Regions from separate parts of the Thalassotalea montiporae genome, predicted to be linked through region 1. Evidence: predicted binding sites of a transcription regulator. Region 1 holds the regulator's gene; each other region holds the start of a gene.
The links. Region 1 encodes MetJ, which represses methionine synthesis genes. Its sites were predicted from a motif close to TAGACGTCTAGACGTCTA; they were not measured.
Positions count from the first base shown of each region.

Region 2: ACSLUR_RS07260 (homoserine O-succinyltransferase) is a predicted target of MetJ. The motif match lies at 1,954-1,971, and genes of this name have one in related genera.
Region 3: ACSLUR_RS13805 (cystathionine beta-lyase) is a predicted target of MetJ. The motif match lies at 1,718-1,735, and genes of this name have one in related genera.
Region 4: metK (methionine adenosyltransferase) is a predicted target of MetJ. The motif match lies at 2,093-2,110, and genes of this name have one in related genera.

Region 1 covers NZ_JBQRUO010000002.1:609,205-612,614, reverse strand. The annotation lists gene ACSLUR_RS09240 (malic enzyme-like NAD(P)-binding protein) at 51-1,295, shown strand; gene metJ (met regulon transcriptional regulator MetJ) at 1,412-1,744, opposite strand; gene metB (cystathionine gamma-synthase) at 2,032-3,192, shown strand; gene metL (bifunctional aspartate kinase/homoserine dehydrogenase II) at 3,209-3,410, shown strand, end outside.
Region 2 covers NZ_JBQRUO010000002.1:136,518-139,927, forward strand. The annotation lists gene metH (methionine synthase) at 1-914, opposite strand, end outside; gene ACSLUR_RS07260 (homoserine O-succinyltransferase) at 916-1,881, opposite strand; gene ACSLUR_RS07265 (trypsin-like peptidase domain-containing protein) at 2,084-3,154, opposite strand; gene ACSLUR_RS07270 (efflux RND transporter periplasmic adaptor subunit) at 3,280-3,410, opposite strand, start outside.
Region 3 covers NZ_JBQRUO010000004.1:230,216-233,625, reverse strand. The annotation lists gene ACSLUR_RS13815 (DNA polymerase II) at 1-958, shown strand, start outside; gene ACSLUR_RS13810 (ATP-binding protein) at 1,053-1,589, shown strand; gene ACSLUR_RS13805 (cystathionine beta-lyase) at 1,778-2,998, shown strand; gene ACSLUR_RS13800 (GNAT family N-acetyltransferase) at 3,039-3,410, shown strand, end outside.
Region 4 covers NZ_JBQRUO010000003.1:395,688-399,097, reverse strand. The annotation lists gene ACSLUR_RS12400 (ABC transporter permease) at 1-589, shown strand, start outside; gene metK (methionine adenosyltransferase) at 694-1,881, opposite strand; gene murI (glutamate racemase) at 2,139-2,975, opposite strand; gene ACSLUR_RS12385 (MDR family MFS transporter) at 3,127-3,410, shown strand, end outside.

The sequences.
Region 1 (3,410 bases):
ATACAGTTATATCCATCAAGTTAACACCATGTTCATGCAAAGGAACGACGATGACAGATTTAAAACAGCAGGCATTGGATTATCATGCGCTGCCAAATCCGGGCAAGATCAGTATTGCCCTGACAACTCCCGCAGAAACCAGTAAAGATCTGGCATTGGCCTATAGCCCAGGGGTCGCAGAACCCGTGCGAGCAATCGCTGAAGATCCAAACAATGTTTATAAATACACAGCGAAAGGTAACACCGTAGCGGTAATTTCAAATGGTACGGCTATTTTGGGACTAGGTGATTTGGGGCCAATGGCATCAAAACCCGTAATGGAAGGCAAAGCATTACTTTTTAAACGCTTTGCTGACATTGATTCGTTTGATATTGAAGTCAAACACCATACGGTTGAAGAATTTGTTAATACTGTCGCCAATATTGCAGACTCATTCGGCGGCATAAATTTAGAAGATATCAAAGCGCCTGAGTGCTTTGAAATTGAACGTGCGTTGGTCGAGCGTTGTCGTATTCCTGTTTTTCACGATGATCAACATGGTACTGCGATCGTTACTGCTGCCGGTATGCTTAATGCTTTGGATATTCAAGGCAAAGATATTCAAGCGGCGAATATTGTGTGTATGGGCGCAGGTGCAGCGGCAATCGCTTGTATGGAGCTATTAATCAAATGCGGCGCGCAGCGTGAAAAAATCTACATGTTAGATCGCAAGGGTGTGATTCATACTCGTCGAGACGATTTAAATGAATACAAAAAACTTTTCGCTAACAACACCGACAAGCGTACATTGGAAGATGCTATCAAAGGCGCTGATGTTTTTGTTGGCGTATCTGGGCCTGATTTATTGTCGGCTGATCATTTAGCGTTGATGGCACCTAACCCTGTCGTCTTTGCCTGTTCAAACCCAGATCCAGAAATTAAGCCAGAATTGGCTAAAGCAACGCGTGATGATGTGATTATTGCCACAGGGCGTTCTGATTACCCGAACCAAGTGAACAATGTACTTTGTTTCCCGTTTATTTTCCGTGGTGCATTAGACGTGCGTGCAAAAGCCATTAACGATGAAATGAAGGTTGCTGCGGTACATGCTATTCGACAATTGGCGAAAGAAGAAGTGCCAGCTGAAGTGCTTAAAGCAAGCGGTGATAAGAGCTTAACTTTTGGTCGCGATTATATTATTCCTAAACCTATGGATAGTCGCCTGAAAGCAAGAGTTGCTAAAGCGGTTGCCGAAGCGGCTGTTGAGTCTGGGGTGGCGGCGCTGCCACTGCCTGAGAACTATATGAAAAGTTAAGATGACAAGCTAAGGTGGCTAATTTAGTAATGAATTAGCGATTGCAATAATTGCATTAAAAAAGGCGCATTTTGCGCCTTTTGATTCGAATTTATGTGCAGCGTTTTTCGAGCGATTTACTCTTCGTCATCTGCTTCGAATTCAGAAAAGTCAGTAATACCTTGTGCAATCAAGGCTTCACGAACGGCTTCTGGTAATCGGTGCTCATTATCCTTGGCCAGATCGTTATCGTTAGGCAAGGGTTGACCAGTGAAAGCGTGTAAGAAAGCTTCACATAGCAGTTCACTATTGGTGGCGTGACGTAAGTTGTTAACTTGGCGTCTAGTGCGCTCGTCAGTTAGTACTTTGAGTACCCGAAGTGGGATAGAAACGGTGATTTTCTTTACTTGTTCGCTTTTTTTTCCATGCTCTGCGTAAGGATTAATATATTCGCCATTCCAATCAGCCATTTAAGTACCTCATACATTGTTATTAGTTGGGTGATGGTCAGCGTTTTGTAATGCGCTGTAATGTCTTTTTGATGCAACCCAGATATTAACGTTAAATTGTACTAGGTGGCATATTTCAGTCAACCTATATGTGTAGAAGTTTAGATGTCTAAAACTTCTTGACCACAAAATTTAAAACGGATAGATTTATAGACGTCTAAACATCCATTTAATGGCTTACTTATTTTTATTACTCAAAATCTAAATTGAATAAGCTAGCTAAACTCAGTAATTACTAGGTGAATAGTATGACTAAGCAAAAAACCGCTACTATCGCAGCACGCGCCGGTATTAACAGCGATAAACATCATGGTGCTGTGGTGGCGCCTATTCACCTATCAAGTACATATTCACTCAAGGGTTTTAACGAAAAGCGTGATTTTGATTACTCGCGCACAGGTAACCCGACAAGAGCGACTTTTGGTAAGGCTATTGCTGACCTTGAGGGTGGTGCTCTAGGTATTGTCACGGGCACAGGTATGGCAGCGGTTCACTTGATTTGTCAGCTGTTGTCAGTCGGCGATAAAGTTGTTATTCCACACGACTGTTACGGCGGTAGCTATCGCTTGTTTGTGCACTTGGCAAAACGCGGCCAATTTGATGTTATTGTTGTTGATCAAAGCGACGAGCAGGCACTCAATGATGCGCTTGCAAAACAGCCTAAATTGGTACTGATTGAAACGCCAAGCAACCCGTTATTGCGCTTAGTTGATATTGAAAAAATCGCTGCTGCAAGTAAAGCCGTTGGCGCACTGGTTGCGGTTGACAACACTTTCCTATCGCCAGTTCTGCAGCAGCCATTATCACTGGGTGCTGATATTGTTTTCCACTCTACGACGAAATACATCAACGGTCATAGCGATGTGGTTGGTGGCGTTTTAGTGACTAAAGAACAGGCTCTCGGTGAGGAGCTTGCATGGTGGGCAAACTGTATTGGCATTACAGGCCCAGCCTTTGATAGCTTCCTAGCATTACGTGGTTTAAAGACCTTGCCGCTGAGAATGGCTGCACATCAAGAAAATGCTAATCAAGTTGCTAGTTTCTTGGCCAATCATCCTGCAGTTGAACAAGTGTACTTCCCTGGCTTGGCAGACCACCCTCAGCATGAGTTGGCAAAACGTCAGCAAAAAGACTTTGGTGCGATGTTAAGCTTTGAAGTGAAAGGTGGTGAGCCAGCAGTGCGAGCGCTATTTGATAATCTATCATTGTTCACGCTTGCGCAATCTTTGGGCGGAGTTGAAAGTTTGATCAGTCACCCATCTACCATGACGCATGCGGGAATGGACATCGAAGCACAAAAAGCGGCAGGTATTAGCCAATCATTAGTGCGCTTGTCAGTTGGCATTGAAGATATCAGCGATATTCTAGCCGATCTGGACGCTGGCCTTGCCGCTAGTCAGCAAGCTTAACTTTGGGCGCATTAACATGAGCAGTACTTTAGTCCCAGCCCACTTGCCGCAAGATAGCCTTCCGGAAAATAACTTTGCGCAGAATAGCTTACCGCAAAATAAATTAGCCAAACGCGCTATTGAAGTGCATAAGTTTGGTGGTAGTTCGTTGGCATCTATTGAATGTATTAATCGCGTTATCGAAATTATTCAGCGCAATTGCCAGCTTGATGACATCG
Region 2 (3,410 bases), 470 kb from region 1:
AAGCCCGACTGTGCCCATTCCTGCACATGTTCGTTCATGTCTTCTACCGAGAAGTCATACTCACCAAAGGCATTTGGCAAGCCTGCATTAGGGTGAGCAGAAACCGCGACATCAGAAATACGGCTCATTTCTTCCACGTATTGGCGCAGCTCAACAGGCCCAAGCGCACAATTCAGGCCAAAAGAAATCGGCTTGGCATGACGCAGCGAGTTGTAAAATGCTTCGGTTGTTTGACCTGAAAGCGTACGACCTGAAGCGTCAGTAATGGTGCCGGAAATCATGATCGGCAGCTTCACACCACGCTCAGCAAACACAGTTTCAACGGCAAAAATGGCGGCTTTGGCGTTTAGCGTATCGAAAATGGTTTCGATAAGAATAATGTCTGAGCCACCGTCAATAAGTGCCTCGGTCGATTCTTTGTACGCCGTAACTAATTCGTTAAACGTAATATTGCGAAACGCAGGGTCATTAACATCAGGGGAGATTGAACAAGTGCGGTTTGTTGGCCCTAATACACCCGCAACAAAACGCGGTTTGTGTGGTGTTTTCTTGGTGTATTCATCTGCTGCAGCGCGCGCCAGTTTAGCTGCCTCTAGGTTAATTTCAGCACTTAACGCTTCCATGTCGTAGTCAGCCATGGCAATCGTCGTTGCGTTAAAGGTATTGGTTTCCAGAATATCGGCGCCAGCTTCAAGGTATTCAGAGTGGATTGCCTTAATCGTCTCTGGCTGGGTCAGCACTAATAAATCGTTATTGCCTTGGATATCACAGTGCCAGTCTTGAAAGCGCTCACCGCGAAAATCACTTTCGCTGAACTTGCGGTTCTGGATCATAGTCCCCATACCGCCGTCGAGAATTAAAATACGCTCGTTAAGGGCTTGCTGAAGTTGTTGAAACGATGCTAACTGCTGCACGTTACTCTCCTGTGATTGATGTCTGAATATGCTCAGCATCTAATTGGTAAGGGGTGATTTGATACACATAGTAGTTGATCCAGTTGTTAAACAACAGGCTACCATGACTGCGCCATTTACTCGCTGGCGGTTTCTCAAGCGCAGAATCTGGATTGTTATCGCGATAGTAATTGACGGGAATCGCTGGCGCTAAATCGTCAGACAAACCTGCGGTTAAATCTCGGCGATATTCATCGTCTAACGTGGTTGGGTCATATTCAGGATGGCCAGTGACAAACACTTGGCGTTTGTCTTCACTGGCGCTTAAATAAACCCCTGCCTCTGCTGATTGAGCGAGAATATTTAAGCTCTCAACCGATTGATAATCCTCTGGCAACACTTCACCGTAGCGAGAATGTGGCACCCAAAATTCATCATCAAAACCACGCGTCAGTTTTTCATGGGGACGCAACTTATCATGGCGGTAAACGCCGGAAAGTTTAGCCTCACGAAGCTGACGCTCTAAGCCGTAATGATGATACAAAGCCGCATGTGCTGCCCAACACAAGTACATAGTAGACACTACATTCTTCTGCGCCCAATCGAATACTTCTTGAATTTTATGCCAATAGCTGACTTCTTTGTAATTCATTAAGCCAAGCGGCGCACCGGTAACGATCATGCCATCGTATTGCTTGTCTTTTACATCATCAAACAAGCGATAAAACGACTCTAAATGCGACGTTGGTGTATTCTTTGAAGGGTTGGCGTGAATACGCACTAAATCGACATTAATTTGCAACGGCGTATTCGACAGCATGCGCAGAATCTGCACTTCGGTTTCAATTTTATTCGGCATTAAATTGAGGATCGCCATTTCCATTGGGCGAATATCTTGATTGGCGGCGCGGTGCTCCGACATCACAAAGATATCTTCGTTACCGAGAATTTTTAAGGCAGGTAACTGATCAGGAATTTTAATTGGCATAACAAATCCACAAGACACTAGCGAATAATTGAGCTAGTAAATGTGCCTTGGATCTTTAGCTATGTCAACATCTAAACGTTTAGACGTCTAAACATGTTTAAGAAATGATTTGAAGATATGAAGTAAAGCTCTGCTTTAGTTAGTGATTGCCTTAATGACCAGTGAGCCCTAATTAAAAGTGACACCTAATTAAAAGTACTCTTTAGTTGCCGATGTTCCTAAGCTCACCAATTTGCACAGGTAACTGTAGCGTTTGCTTATTACGGTAAAGGCTTACCATAATGCTCTCACCCGGTCTGGTTTCTGCAACAATATCTAAAGCTTGCTCGACACCCGTAATCTCAACATCATCAAATTGATAAACCAAGTCACCGACTTGCAAGCCAGCTCGTTGCGCTGGACTGTTTGGGCTAACAGCAGTAATGGTAAAACCTTTGGTATGCGATGGCAGCTGCTCGGTATTAACACCTAGCCAGCCACGTGTTACTCGGCCGTTTTCGATAATTTTTTGCATAACTCGATTGGCAAGTTTATATGGCACCGCAAAAAAGATACCTTGCACATTGAGCTGTGAATTACGTTGCGTAAATTTGCGGGAATTTATGCCAACTAACTCGCCGTTTGTGTTAACTAAGGCACCACCTGAGTTGCCTTCATTGATAGCCGCATCCATTTGCAGGAACTGCAAATAGCTAGTGCTGCTTAGGCCATTGCGACCCGTTGCGCTGATAATGCCTTGAGTGACCGTTTGTCCCAAATTCAGCGGGTTACCAATCGCGAGCACGACATCGCCAGAAAGCGATTCCAAGTCATTTCGCTGCGGAATAACCGGCAGGTTAACAGCATCTACTTTAAGCACGGCTAAGTCAGTGTAAATATCAAAACCAATTAATACCGCATCATAACGCTGCCCTGTTTGCAGCCATACCGACACGAGATCCGCATTTTGCACCACATGGTAGTTAGTCAATATGTAGCCGTTAGGATCCATGATCACCCCTGAACCTAAACGGGTAGTATTAGCGACATTGCGGGAATAACGCCTTGGCTGAGCATGATCAGTTGAGTAGATATTGACAACAGCGGGCGCTGCTCTGCTGACCGCTTTAGCGTATGACAAAGGTGCGGTTTCTTCTTTCTCGCCATTTAAAAACGTTGAGTTAGCCAACTGCATGCGCAAATCAGGTACTAACAAGATCAAGATAACGGCAGCAAGCACACCATAGCTTGCTGACTGAAGTATATATTTAATAAAGGCGATGAATTTTGACAAAATTTGAGATCTGAAAGAGCTAAACCAATTATTCTTATGGCTTAACTCTATCACATTAATATCAGGAGTTTATAGACTGTTGATAACTTGATTGTTAAAGCTAACAACTATCCACAGTTAAAGATTTACTGAATAACTACGGTTTGACCGTCTTGCAGTCGTTCTGCACCGCGAATAGCAACTTTGTCACCATCGTACAATTCGCCACTAACAGAGACGCGTTCAAACGTTCCTTTACCGACCTTTACCGGTAAAC
Region 3 (3,410 bases), on a different contig from region 1:
AGCCAAGCGCGATAAAAATGCCGCTTTATCGCAAGCGATTAAGATTATTATGAACTCGTTTTATGGTGTACTGGGCTCTACCGGCTGTCGCTTTTTTGATCCTAGGTTGTCAGGATCTATTACCAAACGCGGACACCAGATTTTAAAAACTACCAAACAATGGATTGAAGATATCGGTTATCAAGTGATTTACGGTGACACTGATTCAATATTCGTTGCAATTGGTGAGTCACATAACGTCAAAGAATCAAGGCGCATTGGCAAGGAGCTTGAGCAGCTAATTAATGAAAAATGGGACGAGCATATTGCCAGCGAATATCAGATTGAGAGTAAACTGGAAATAGAATTTGAAACCCATTTTTCTCGTTTTTTTATGCCGACTATTCGTGGCTTAGCCGATGTTGGCACCAAAAAGCGTTATGCTGGTCTTGTGATCAATGAAGCTGATAAATCGAGTAAAAATGACAGTAAGCCAAATGAACGTATGGTGTTTAAAGGATTAGAAACCGTCCGCACCGATTGGACGCCACTGGCTAAAGATTTTCAACAAGCTTTGTACGATAAAATATTTCACGACGAGCCAGTCAGCGACTTTGTCCTTGATACAGTGAATCAAACCAGAGCAGGGCAGCTTGATGAAAAGCTCATTTATCGAAAGCGTATTCGTCGCAAGCTAGATGACTACGTAAAAAATGTGCCGCCCCATATTAAAGCGGCAAGAGCCGCTGATGCTATCAACCTTGCTAACGGTCAAAAGGCCAAATACCAAAAGCGCGGCCATATCGAATATGTTCTGACCACTCAAGGCCCTCAAGCGATAGAGCACCAAAGCGCACCACTTGACTACGATTTGTATATCGAACGCCAGTTGAAATCGGTTGCCGATGCGATTTTGCCTTTTGTGAATTTATCGTTTGAGCAGATCACAGATAACCAGTTAGATTTGTTTTCATCATAAGTTTTGGAGTATTTGTCATTTATTTCAGTTTTCTTGATACTGTAAATATAAACAGTTAAGTTATAATTAACCTAAATAGTGAAACGGAATGACGATGAAGTTTGTGATGGTTTATGGGGCACCTGGTGTTGGTAAAGAGAGTGTTGCAAGAGAGTTGGCAGCAAGAAATGGATGGAAGTTGTTTCCTCAGCACCTAGCATTTGATGTTGCTTGCGCTGTTGTTGGCTTTGGTAACGCAGGTTTTGAAAAGTACCAGCGTAAAATTTGCTTGGAAGCATTTCGAACAATCATTGAAACACAAAAAGATAAAGGCATTGTATTCACTTTTTGCTATGTAAACCCCGCAAGTAATTTCTTTATTGAAGGCCTTCTTGATTTATTGCAGGAATTTAGCGTTAGCCCTGATTTTATATATCTATCTTGCGACTATGACGAGCATTTAAGGCGAGTACTAAGTGACGGAAGAAAAAATACGAATAAACTTCAATCAAAAGAGTATTTGGATAAGTACTTAAAGAAATTCGATTTCTCAGCAACTATACCAAATGTTGAGTCTTTTCGATTAAACACCAGCAATCTAACAATTGAACAATCTGCAACCGAAATTGAGTGTTATTTAAAGAATGAGTGATTTGTGCAAATAGCGTTGTTAGGCTGTATCTGTTTGCTATTTACATTTAATTAAATAAATATCTTAGGGAATCAAATCTAACTAGCATTTCTTCTTGAGCTTTCCTACTAAGCTAGGTATAAATTGTTTAGACGGCTAGATAGCCAATAAATGTATTTCAAATATCCAAACTCTAAAAGAAGTAGCGCATGTCCGATCCAAAGAGCCCAAAGCAAAGCAGCGAGTCTAATAACGCACCTAAACAAGATACTAAAATCGTCAATGCTGGTCGCAGTGATAAATGGACGAATGGGGTAGTTAATCCAGCGGTACAGCGCGCTTCAACCGTAGTGTTTGATAGCGTTAAACAAATGAAACATGCGACTGCCAACAAAGCGAACCAAGTGTTGTTTTATGGTCGACGTGGTACTAGCACATCGTTTGCCTTTAGCGATGCCATGACAGAATTAGAAGGTGGTGTAGGATGTGCGCTATACCCGAGTGGTACAGCGGCAATTACTAATGCGATTTTAGCTTTTGTAAAAACTGGCGATCATATCTTAATGGTGGATACGGCTTATGAGCCAACTCGCAGTTTTTGCGACAATATTCTCGCTAAAATGGGTGTTGAGACGACTTACTACGATCCTTTGGTTGGTGCTGGCATTGAAAGTTTGATAAGAGAAAATACCAGCCTCGTATTTTTGGAAGCACCGGGTTCGTTGACTATGGAAGTGCAAGATATTCCGGCGATTGCAGAAGTTGCCCATCGTCACGGCTGCTCAGTACTGCTAGATAACACTTGGGCATCTCCTATAAATTTAAAGCCGTTTGAATTAGGCGTTGATGTGTCTATTCAAGCAGCAACCAAGTATGTGGTAGGGCACTCAGATGTGATGCTAGGTACCGCAACCGCTAATGAAGCTCATTGGCCTCAACTGCGTGAAAGTAGCTATACCATGGGGCAATGCACATCACCTGACGATCTCTATTTAGCGCTGCGCGGCATTCGCACCTTAGGTGTACGTATGAAGCAGCATGAGCAAAGCGCACTTACAGTTGCCAAGTGGCTAAGTGAGCGTGAAGAAGTGGAAACTATCCTTCACCCAGCTTTTCCGTCATGCCCTGGGCATGAGCAATTTAAACGAGACTTTTTAGGCAGTAATGGCCTGTTTTCGTTTGTGGTAAAACCTGAATTTGCCAAGGATGTCACCGCATTTTTAGACGGTATGCACCATTTCAAAATGGGCTATTCATGGGGTGGCTTTGAAAGTTTAATTTTGGCGGTACAAAATATTGGTGCAATGCGTGCTGCCACCGATTGGCAATATCAAGGACCATTAGTTCGTTTACATGTTGGTTTGGAAGATGTTGACGATCTGATAGAGGACCTTGCAAAAGGCTTTGAGCGTTTGGTAGGTAAAAACTAACCAAACAATTAGTGGCTAATTTTGTTTTAGAAACGAAACCATGGAAGTCAAACTTATATCAGTACGTGATGCACAGGCAATCTCTGAATATTACGCTAATAATCACCTACACCTAGGTAAATGGGAACCGCTTAGGCTGGATGGCTACCACGCTATTAGTGCATGGAAAAGTAGACTAGTTACCATGGAAAAGGAACAAAGAGAGGGGCGAACAGCATTTTTTGTTTCTTATAGCCCAGAAACTTCAAAAATCATAGCGACTTGTGTTCTCTCCAATATTGTTAGAGGACCGTTTCAAGCGTGCAATATGGGGTACTCTATCGCCAGAGAATTTGAAGGGATGGGGTTAATGAAAGCGCTCTGTGAGTACGTTATCGCCTATGCGTTTGATGAGTTGGGATTGAATAGAGTA
Region 4 (3,410 bases), on a different contig from region 1:
GAAGTTTGGCATTCGCGCAACGGTGTTTACGCTTAATCCAAGCCGTTTTCGAATCGCTAATATTGCTTTTAGTACGCAAAATCTGCCTGCGCTTGTGAATAAAGTGGAAGATATCTGGCAGCGCAATGTTCCGCAGCACCCCATTAATTTGCAATTTTTATCTGAAATGATGGCTGCTCAATATCAAGATGAACGCACTACAGCTCGATTATTTTTAGCTTTCTCAGTACTAGCAATTATTGTTGCCTGTTTGGGGCTTTACGGCTTATCTGCCTTTACCGTTGAGCGTCGCACTAAAGAGATAGGTATCAGAAAAGTGATGGGCGCAAGTGTAAAAGATATTGTTAAGCTGCTGATTTGGCAATTTTCTAAACCTGTGATGCTCGCCAATATTATTGCCTGGCCACTCGCAGCTTACTTTATGCTAACTTGGTTGCAGGCATTTCCATATCGCATTGATGCGTGGTGGATTGCACCGATTTGCCTAGGCGTTGGCGTTTTATCACTGTTGATTGCTTGGTTTACCGTTGGTGGCAATGCGGCTTGGGTTGCGCGTCGCAATCCAGTGCATGCACTCAGATATGAGTAACTGCTACGCGAAGTTTAAATCCTAAATGCAGATACAATGCTAGAAATAAAAAAAGCGCTAACGTGATTCACGTTAGCGCTTTTTCTTAGTGATATATGCTTGGCTTACAAGCCAGCAGCTGCGCGTAATGCATCAGCTTTGTCTGTTTTTTCCCAACTGAATGCGGTGAAGGTTTCACCATCAACCGTTTTTTCATAAGGTTCGCGACCGAAATGACCGTAAGCTGCTGTTTCTTGGTACATAGGGTGTAGCAAGTCAAGCATCTTAGTAATGCCGTATGGGCGTAAGTCGAAGTGTTCACGAACTAGTTCAACTAGCTTGTCTTCTGCAACTTTACCCGTACCAAAGGTTTCAACGGTAATTGACGTTGGCTCAGCCACACCAATGGCGTATGACACTTGAATTTCACAGCGCTCAGCAAGGCCAGCGGCTACGATATTTTTCGCGACGTAACGACCTGCGTAGGCCGCACTGCGGTCAACTTTTGATGGATCTTTACCTGAGAAAGCGCCACCGCCGTGACGTGCCATACCGCCGTAGGTATCAACAATGATCTTACGCCCTGTTAAACCACAGTCACCTACTGGACCACCAATCACAAAACTACCCGTTGGGTTAATAAAGTATTTGGTATCGGCAGTTAGCAGTTCTTCTGGTAGCACGTGCTTGATAATGTTTTCCATTACCGCATCGTGCAACATTTCTTGGCTGATGTCAGGGTTGTGCTGGGTTGACAATACAACTGCATCAATCGCAACTGGCTTGTTGTCTTCATAAACAAACGTCACTTGCGATTTTGCATCTGGGCGTAACCAAGGTAGTACACCAGACTTACGTACTTCTGCTTGGCGCTCGACTAATAAGTGAGAGTAGTAAAGCGGTGCAGGCATAAAGGTTGGCGTTTCGTTAGTCGCGTAACCAAACATTAAGCCTTGGTCACCAGCGCCTTGCTCTTCTGGTTTTGCACGGTCAACACCTTGTGCGATTTCAGAAGATTGCTGGCCAATCAGATTCATAATGCCACAAGTTTCACCGTCAAAACCGACATCTGATGAAGTGTAACCAATATCACTGATTACTTTGCGCGTTAGGCTTTCTAAATCAACCCAAGCTGATGTTGAAATCTCACCTGAGATAATGGCAACGCCAGTTTTAACCATAGTTTCACAAGCAACACGAGCATGCTTGTCTTGAGCAATAATTGCGTCTAATACCGCATCAGAAATTTGATCGGCAATTTTATCCGGGTGACCTTCTGAAACAGATTCAGAGGTGAATAGGTGTCTAGACATAAAACCTCAATTATCATTGAAATAGGGTAATTTTTGTCGCTTATGCACATAGTGCAAGCTGTTTGCTACTACGCAGTTTCAACCCGATAGGATTTTATTAGTTAACTTAGCTAGCCAATAAGGCTAATGAAGCTAACTAATCGCAATACTAAAAATAGGCCACGACAAATTTTTCGCCATTCTACTCGAACTGAAGATTGATGAAAAGTTTTTTACGCCTAGACGTCTAAATGGCTTATTCGGCTCGGTAGGAATTATTAGCGTGATAGTTTGTGAAAACTCAACTTGCTTGGCCAAAAGGTTTGAATAACTTGCTGTTGCGCTTGCGTTAGTGCACTGGAATAGACTTGGTAACCTTGAGCGGCTGTTAAGCGCTGAATCTCTATATCGCTTTGCGCCAGCAGATTATTGAGTGTTAGCCGGCGAATAAGCTCATTGGTGACAGGTTGGGCGGTTTCTAGTAACTCAATACCTGCTGGTAAATGAGCTTTGATTTGTTGCTCTATCAATGGATAGTGAGTGCAGCCGAGCACTAAGGTGTCTATCTGTTTATCGACCAGTGGGGCGATAAAGCTATCGAGTAGCGCTTGGCAAGTGTCACTTTCATGGTCGCCTTGTTCAATTTGTTGCACTAGGCCGGGGCACGGTTGAATATGTACTTGTGCATCTTGCTTGTAACTTTCAACAAGCCTGAGAAAGCGATCATTCTTGGCCGTAGCTTGTGTCACCATTATCCCAACCGACTTGGCTTTAGATTGTTTGGCTGCGGGCTTTATTGCTGGCTCTACGCCAATAATCGGTAACGTATATTTTGCGCGCAGCTCTTCAATTGCGACGACAGTTGCCGTATTGCAAGCCACAACAATGGCTTTCACCCCCTGCTTTATCAGGAAGTTAGCAACAAAGTCAGCTCTGGCTATAATGTCTTTATGGCTTTTGTCGCCGTATGGTGCAAAGCCACTATCTGCGACATAAATTAGCTGCTCATTTGGCAAGTTTTGCGCAACACAACGCGCAATGGAAAGTCCACCAATACCTGAATCGAAAATACCAATAGGAGCCTGTGTGTTGCAGCTAGCCTGAGTTGTTACCATGTCACCCATTTATGTGATCAAAAAGCAAAGTTAATAGAAAACGTTGCCGTTATAGGGAGTTTTACTGGTTTTGTAAAGTAACTTGGCGAGGTACTTGCGTGTATTGATAGGGGCCAGATGTCGTTGGCTTCGTATAAAGCAGAGAAATTTAATGGAAAGTAAAGTGTCGTTTAACCAGCTTAAACAGTTTCCAAGGTTGATGTGGATCGTGCTCTTTGGCGACTTAATTACGCGTGGCAGCTTTTATATGGTGTGGCCGTTCTTGGCGGTGATGCTTTACAAATCGTTTGGTATTTCGGCCACGCAAGTTGGGTTAATTTTATCGGGCGCTGCGGTAATTTCTGTGTTTATTGGCTTTTTTGGCGGTGCGCTGTCAGACAAATTTGGCCGAAAGATTATTATGTTCAGCGCTGGTAGCCTGTATGTGATTTCATT